Regions from separate parts of the Secundilactobacillus malefermentans genome, predicted to be linked through region 2. Evidence: a T-box and tRNA genes for the amino acid it is inferred to sense, from the RefSeq annotation. Region 2 holds a T-box; the other regions hold tRNA genes.

Region 1 (2,232 bases), 220 kb from region 2:
GGATACACCTGTTCCCATGCCGAACACAGAAGTTAAGCTTTAGCACGCCGAGAGTAGTTGGGGGATCGCCCCCTGCAAGGGTAGGACGTTGCCACGCGATCATGGAGGATTAGCTCAGTTGGGAGAGCGTCTGCCTTACAAGCAGAGGGTCACAGGTTCGAGCCCTGTATCCTCCATTGAGCCGTTAGCTCAGTTGGTAGAGCATCTGACTTTTAATCAGAGGGTCGACAGTTCGAGACTGTCACGGCTCATTGCTTCAAAGAAGCGTACCGACTTATAGTTATGCCGACTTAGCTCAGCTGGTCAGAGCACCTGTCTTGTAAACAGGGGGTCGGAAGTTCGAATCTTCTAGTCGGCATTGTACCAAATTATTGCGGAAGTAGTTCAGTGGTAGAACATCACCTTGCCATGGTGGGGGTCGCGGGTTCGAATCCCGTCTTCCGCTTATGCCAAAATAACGCCGGGGTGGCGGAATTGGCAGACGCACAGGACTTAAAATCCTGCGGTCAGTGATGACCGTACCGGTTCGATCCCGGTCCTCGGCATTAACTTAATATTTTGCACCCATAGCGCAACTGGATAGAGTGTCTGACTACGAATCAGAAGGTTGTAGGTTCGACTCCTACTGGGTGCATTTAACGGGAAGTAGCTCAGCTTGGTAGAGCACCTGGTTTGGGACCAGGGGGTCGCAGGTTCGAATCCTGTCTTCCCGATTAAATAAAATTTTAATAGTGTTTTATTTAACACTTCGCGGTGTAGCTCAGCTGGCTAGAGCGTCCGGTTCATACCCGGGAGGTCGAGGGTTCGATCCCCCCCGCCGCGATTAGGTCTCAGAACCTGGACCTTTAGCTCAGTTGGTTAGAGCAAACGGCTCATAACCGTTCGGTCGTAGGTTCGAGTCCTACAAGGTCCATTGGTGTATGTGAGTTTATATGCTTTTTACGGATCACATTTAAATATCATGGAGGATTACCCAAGTCTGGCTGAAGGGAACGGTCTTGAAAACCGTCAGGTGGGTCAAACCACGCGAGAGTTCGAATCTCTCATCCTCCTTTTTAATTATCGCGGGATGGAGCAGTCTGGTAGCTCGTCGGGCTCATAACCCGAAGGTCGTTGGTTCAAATCCAGCTCCCGCAATTATGGTCCGTTGGTCTAGCTGGTTAGGACGCCTGCCTGTCACGCAGGAGATCACGAGTTCGAGTCTCGTACGGACCGTTTTGGCTCGGTAGCTCAGTTGGTAGAGCAACGGATTGAAGCTCCGTGTGTCGGCGGTTCGATTCCGTCCCGCGCCATTTAGTTATGCGGGTATAGTTTAGTGGTAAAACCACAGCCTTCCAAGCTGTTGTCGCGAGTTCGATTCTCGTTACCCGCTTCGTTCATTTTCAATGGGCCTATAGCTCAGTTGGTTTAGAGCGCACGCCTGATAAGCGTGAGGTCGATGGTTCGAGTCCATTTAGGCCCACTTTTTGGAGAAGTACTCAAGTGGCTGAAGAGGTGCCCCTGCTAAGGGTATAGGTCGCGTAAGCGGCGCGAGAGTTCGAATCTCTCCTTCTCCGTTAACAATAATATGACCCGTTGGTCAAGCGGTTAAGACACCGCCCTTTCACGGCGGTAACATGGGTCCGAGTCCCATACGGGTCATCATTTTATTAAAATTATCGCGGGATGGAGCAGTCTGGTAGCTCGTCGGGCTCATAACCCGAAGGTCGTTGGTTCAAATCCAGCTCCCGCAATTATGGTCCGTTGGTCTAGCTGGTTAGGACGCCTGCCTGTCACGCAGGAGATCACGAGTTCGAGTCTCGTACGGACCGTCAATTTTATTAAGTTTATGATGTTGTTTTAAAAATAGTCATTACCTACTTCAATTAGGTAATGGCTATTTTTCTACGATTAGTCAAGAGAAACCTCTATTTTATGGGGTTCTCTTTTTTTTGAGCAGTACTTTAAGATTTTTTCCCGTGTTTTATAGATTGTATTACCGAATAAATGTATGATAAATAGCACCTCTGGTGTTATTGATTTTTTGAGGTGTTATAATTGTGTGTGAATGAATTATGATTTATTTCTCTGGTGAGAATTGTGTTGAATCATATAATTCATTATTTTTAATTAGGTGGTAGATGGTCCTAATCAGACGTCCCATCGCAGCTATGGCAATCTTCTTAGTGTGTGATTCACTAGAAGATTGCTTTTTGCGTTGATAAAAAATACTGATATTCGATGGATGATATT
Region 2 (2,232 bases):
TTTTCATTTATAAACTACCCTTTCATTGAAAATTGATTTAAGAAGCGTTCATCATCTAAGTAGAAGTTTCGGATGTCATCTACTCCATACTTCAACATTGCAAATCGATCAGGACCCAATCCAAAGGCAAATCCGCCATAAATATCAGAATCTACCCCCGCCATTTTCAGAACATTTGGATGAACCATTCCGGCTCCTAGAACTTCAATCCAGCCGGTATGTTTGCAAACTGCACATCCTTTTCCGCCACAGTTGAAACAGGTAATATCTGCTTCAACAGATGGTTCAGTAAATGGGAAATAACTTGGTCGAAGTCGAACATCAAAACGATCGCCAAATAGTTCATGAGCAACAAGTTCTAGCGTTCCCTTTAAATCAGCCATTGTAACGTGCTTATCAATCACTAATCCTTCAACCTGATGAAATTGATGTGAATGAGTAGGATCGTCGGTGTCACGACGATAAACAACCCCTGGGGAGATCATTTTCAAAGGCCCTTTAGAAAAGTCATGCTTCTCCATGGTTCTTGCCTGCATTGGTGAGGTTTGAGTTCTCATCAATATATCTTTCGTAATATAGAACGTGTCTTGCATATCACGAGCTGGATGATCTTTTGGTAAATTCATCATTTCAAAATTATAACGATCCTCTTCTACTTCGGGACCACTTAATACTTGATAGCCCATTCCAAGAAAAAGATCTTCAATCTGATCAATAATTTGTTGAATCACGTGCGCATTTCCGCGTGCGGCTGGCTTTCCAGGCAGCGTTACATCAATTTTTTCTTTTTCTAATTTTACTGTTAAGAGCTTTTGATCAATTTCTTCTTTGCGAGCATCAATGGCTTCTTGTAGCCGATCCCGCACTTCATTTGCAAAACTTCCCACGACAGGACGTTCTTCGGGGCTTAAATCCTTCATCCCTCTTAAAACCTTTGTAATAGGACCTTTTTTACCTAACAAATGCACCCGTAGTTCATTTAATTCATCTTGCTCAGACGTCGATTTTAAATCCTCAAGACCTTGATTTAATAGCTCTGATAAACGATCTTTCAATGACATTTGATTACCTCCTAATATAATTTTGGGCACAAAAAAACTCCATCCCCCAAAAAGGGACGAAGTATCGCGGTACCACCCTTGTTTACCCAAATAAATGAGTACACTCAGAATACTTAACGGGTATTATCCGGAATATTTTTTGATTATCGCCCAATACTCAGCTCAGGAATGAATTCGGCCCATTGAGATTGATGATTTTTCAGTTAACAATCATCTTCCTGTAATCTCGTCTGAAGTCTACTGCTTTCCCTCAACACTTTTATTATCAATTAATAGTTTAACGATTATTGTCAAATTGGTCAACCACTGTTTCGCCTTTAACTTCATACCATTTTTCCGCCCAATCGTGAATATTAGCCATGGTACTAGCCAAATCTTTTCCTTTTTCAGTTAAAGCATAGTCAATCAATGAAGAATTTAAATGTGTATTTCGCACAATAATTCCTTCATCCTCAAGTTCTTTTAAACGTTCAACTAAAACGCGATCACTGCACTTTGGCACTTTTTCAGCTAATGTTTTAAAACGCTGATTTCCTAAATGCAATAAAACGTCAATAATTAATCCATTCCACTTTTTCCCAAGAATCGCAAAAGTTTTAGCAAACCTTGGACACAACTCAAAATCGACTGGATTTTCATAAGCCATCGTTTCAGACATTAGCTCTAATCCCCTTTGTTTAAATTATTCATTACTTGCTTTTTGTAATCGGTGCTGCCATTTGGTACGCAATGGTGAAAAGAACTCATTTACGGCTTCGTAATCGTCAACGAGAGAAACAATCATACTCTCCTTGTATTTAGGGGTTGCCAAAGTTGCACCCCACATATGCTTCAGAATAATATCTTTTTCCATGGGTGAAAGTTCTGTTATTTTTTCGGCGTTACGTAAAGCAACTCTTGGATGAATGAAGGCATGTGAGCCTAAATTGAATTTAGTCGTCCGCCAGTCGTAATAAAACAAGTCATGTAATAAACCTGCTCTCGCTACCGCTCTCGTATTTAAATTAAGCCGTTTAGCAATTACGTAACTGTCATATGAAACTGATAGTGAATGTTCCAATCGTGTTGAATGGTGATGTTGAGTATAGTTTGCCAATTTTTGGACTGCTGAAGTTTCTAACAAATCTGAAATTAAGTCAACGTATTCACTATCTTGACGCCAAATTTCTTT
Region 3 (2,232 bases), 270 kb from region 2:
AATTAAAATAAATATTAAAATAGATTCTTATGGAGTACGATCAAGTACTGAACCTCTTACGGAAAGTACTAAAGAAATACTTGTTCAATCCAATTACTCATGTTGTCGTCAGAAGATGAGCAGTATATCCACTTATTTTCTTAAAACCAATGATAAAAGAAAAGCCTTGGACTCTATAAAGTATTCTGGGGACAGTGAAACAATAGCATGTGGTATGTAAAACTACTCGTAAGTACAATAGATAATCTTTTTTCTCTGTATGTGCACCATTTAGTGCACCAAAATTTTACATCAATTCCTTTTAATTCCATATATTTGTGTTTTATGGATAAACATACTAAATAAGAAAATGAATAAATGTATTATTATTAGGCTAAAAACGCCGATTTATCAGTACTTTAGACCACAAAAAAAGAACCAAGAATAAAATTCTCAGTTCTCATACATAAATATAACACCTATACCGGAGGTGGGGTTCGAACCCACACGTCCTCAACGGACACTGGATTTTGAGTCCAGCGCGTCTGCCAGTTCCGCCACTCCGGCATATTCCCATTTAATTGGGCAAAGGCGGTAATCGGATTCGAACCGACGATGAAGGTTTTGCAGACCTCTGCCTTACCACTTGGCTATACCGCCATGTTATAAAATTGATCGAATCCAACTGGGTTAGCTGGATTCGAACCAGCGCATGACGGAGTCAAAGTCCGTTGCCTTACCACTTGGCTATAACCCAATCAAGGGCGGTATGTGGGACTCGAACCCACGCATGCCGGAACCACAATCCGGTGTGTTAACCAAACTTCACCAATACCGCCATAACATCATTAACAGGGATAGTAGGAGTTGAACCCACACCGACGGTTTTGGAGACCGTAGTTCTACCATTAAACTATATCCCTATGGTGGATGGGAGTGGATTCGAACCACCGAACCCGAAGGAGCGGATTTACAGTCCGCCGCGTTTAGCCAGACTTCGCTACCCATCCATAATGGCGCGGGACGGAATCGAACCGCCGACACACGGAGCTTCAATCCGTTGCTCTACCAACTGAGCTACCGAGCCATTTACCTAATAAGATGTTAAGTATTAAATTAATAACAACATAACAACGGTCCGTACGAGACTCGAACTCGTGATCTCCTGCGTGACAGGCAGGCGTCCTAACCAGCTAGACCAACGGACCATAACCATTATTATATCATTGAATGGAGGATACAGGGCTCGAACCTGTGACCCTCTGCTTGTAAGGCAGACGCTCTCCCAACTGAGCTAATCCTCCAAGATGACCCGTATGGGACTCGAACCCATGTTACCGCCGTGAAAGGGCGGTGTCTTAACCGCTTGACCAACGGGTCATATTTGTTTGTAAACGGAGAGTGAGGGATTCGAACCCTCGAAACAGGTTTTTGCCCGTTTACACCATTTCCAATGGTGCTCCTTCGGCCAGCTCGGACAACTCTCCATCTAACTTCCGATAGGAGGATTCGAACCTCCTTTGTTTAAACAACTTTCACCATCTAGAAATATCGGAATAAATTGCGTGGCAACGTCCTACCCTTGCAGGGGGCGATCCCCCAACTACTCTCGGCGTGCTAAAGCTTAACTTCTGTGTTCGGCATGGGAACAGGTGTATCCTTTAGGCTATCGCCACCACACTATTGAGAACTTGAGCTCTCAAAACTAGATAATATCAATTCCTTCAGAGAACACCACTCTGTGGTTAAGTCCTCGACCGATTAGTACTGGTCCGCTCCATGCATCGCTGCACTTCCACTCCCAGCCTATCTACCTGATCATCTCTCAGGGGTCTTACTTCCTTAATGGAATGGGAAATCTCATCTCGAGGTGAGTTTCACACTTAGATGCTTTCAGCGTTTATCTCATCCATACATAGCTACCCAGCGATGCTCCTGGCGGAACAACTGGTACACCAGCGGTATGTCCATTCCGGTCCTCTCGTACTAGGAACAGATCCTCTCAAATTTCCTACGCCCGCGACGGATAGGGACCGAACTGTCTCACGACGTTCTGAACCCAGCTCGCGTACCGCTTTAATGGGCGAACAGCCCAACCCTTGGGACCGACTACAGCCCCAGGATGCGATGAGCCGACATCGAGGTGCCAAACCTCCCCGTCGATGTGGACTCTTGGGGGAGATAAGCCTGTTATCCCCAGGGTAGCTTTTATCCGTTGAGCGATGGCCCTTCCATACGGTACCACCGGATCAC

The links. The T-box of region 2 lies ahead of pheS (phenylalanine--tRNA ligase subunit alpha). A T-box ahead of a tRNA ligase gene usually reads a tRNA of that ligase, here a tRNA-Phe.
Region 1: it has a tRNA-Phe gene. The T-box ahead of pheS (phenylalanine--tRNA ligase subunit alpha) is inferred to sense a tRNA for this amino acid. The anticodon was not compared.
Region 3: it has a tRNA-Phe gene. The T-box ahead of pheS (phenylalanine--tRNA ligase subunit alpha) is inferred to sense a tRNA for this amino acid. The anticodon was not compared.

What each region holds. Positions count from the first base shown of each region.
Region 1 covers NZ_CP042371.1:239,956-242,187, reverse strand. The annotation lists rRNA gene rrf (5S ribosomal RNA) at 1-97, shown strand, start outside; tRNA gene FGL90_RS01270 (tRNA-Val) at 104-176, shown strand; tRNA gene FGL90_RS01265 (tRNA-Lys) at 179-251, shown strand; tRNA gene FGL90_RS01260 (tRNA-Thr) at 285-358, shown strand; tRNA gene FGL90_RS01255 (tRNA-Gly) at 374-445, shown strand; tRNA gene FGL90_RS01250 (tRNA-Leu) at 460-545, shown strand; tRNA gene FGL90_RS01245 (tRNA-Arg) at 561-634, shown strand; tRNA gene FGL90_RS01240 (tRNA-Pro) at 640-713, shown strand; tRNA gene FGL90_RS01235 (tRNA-Met) at 750-823, shown strand; tRNA gene FGL90_RS01230 (tRNA-Ile) at 840-913, shown strand; tRNA gene FGL90_RS01225 (tRNA-Ser) at 964-1,053, shown strand; tRNA gene FGL90_RS01220 (tRNA-Met) at 1,064-1,137, shown strand; tRNA gene FGL90_RS01215 (tRNA-Asp) at 1,142-1,215, shown strand; tRNA gene FGL90_RS01210 (tRNA-Phe) at 1,220-1,292, shown strand; tRNA gene FGL90_RS01205 (tRNA-Gly) at 1,302-1,372, shown strand; tRNA gene FGL90_RS01200 (tRNA-Ile) at 1,388-1,462, shown strand; tRNA gene FGL90_RS01195 (tRNA-Ser) at 1,469-1,556, shown strand; tRNA gene FGL90_RS01190 (tRNA-Glu) at 1,570-1,641, shown strand; tRNA gene FGL90_RS01185 (tRNA-Met) at 1,660-1,733, shown strand; tRNA gene FGL90_RS01180 (tRNA-Asp) at 1,738-1,811, shown strand; gene FGL90_RS01175 (IS110 family RNA-guided transposase) at 2,060-2,232, opposite strand, start outside.
Region 2 covers NZ_CP042371.1:17,724-19,955, forward strand. The annotation lists gene pheT (phenylalanine--tRNA ligase subunit beta) at 1-7, opposite strand, end outside; gene pheS (phenylalanine--tRNA ligase subunit alpha) at 15-1,061, opposite strand; T-box leader at 1,111-1,324, opposite strand; gene FGL90_RS00100 (winged helix-turn-helix transcriptional regulator) at 1,339-1,719, opposite strand; gene FGL90_RS00105 (HD domain-containing protein) at 1,744-2,232, opposite strand, start outside.
Region 3 covers NZ_CP042371.1:1,773,743-1,775,974, reverse strand. The annotation lists tRNA gene FGL90_RS08725 (tRNA-Leu) at 462-546, opposite strand; tRNA gene FGL90_RS08720 (tRNA-Cys) at 569-639, opposite strand; tRNA gene FGL90_RS08715 (tRNA-Gln) at 665-736, opposite strand; tRNA gene FGL90_RS08710 (tRNA-His) at 743-817, opposite strand; tRNA gene FGL90_RS08705 (tRNA-Trp) at 832-902, opposite strand; tRNA gene FGL90_RS08700 (tRNA-Tyr) at 904-989, opposite strand; tRNA gene FGL90_RS08695 (tRNA-Phe) at 994-1,066, opposite strand; tRNA gene FGL90_RS08690 (tRNA-Asp) at 1,114-1,187, opposite strand; tRNA gene FGL90_RS08685 (tRNA-Val) at 1,211-1,283, opposite strand; tRNA gene FGL90_RS08680 (tRNA-Glu) at 1,288-1,359, opposite strand; tRNA gene FGL90_RS08675 (tRNA-Ser) at 1,375-1,466, opposite strand; rRNA gene rrf (5S ribosomal RNA) at 1,543-1,659, opposite strand; rRNA gene FGL90_RS08665 (23S ribosomal RNA) at 1,721-2,232, opposite strand, start outside.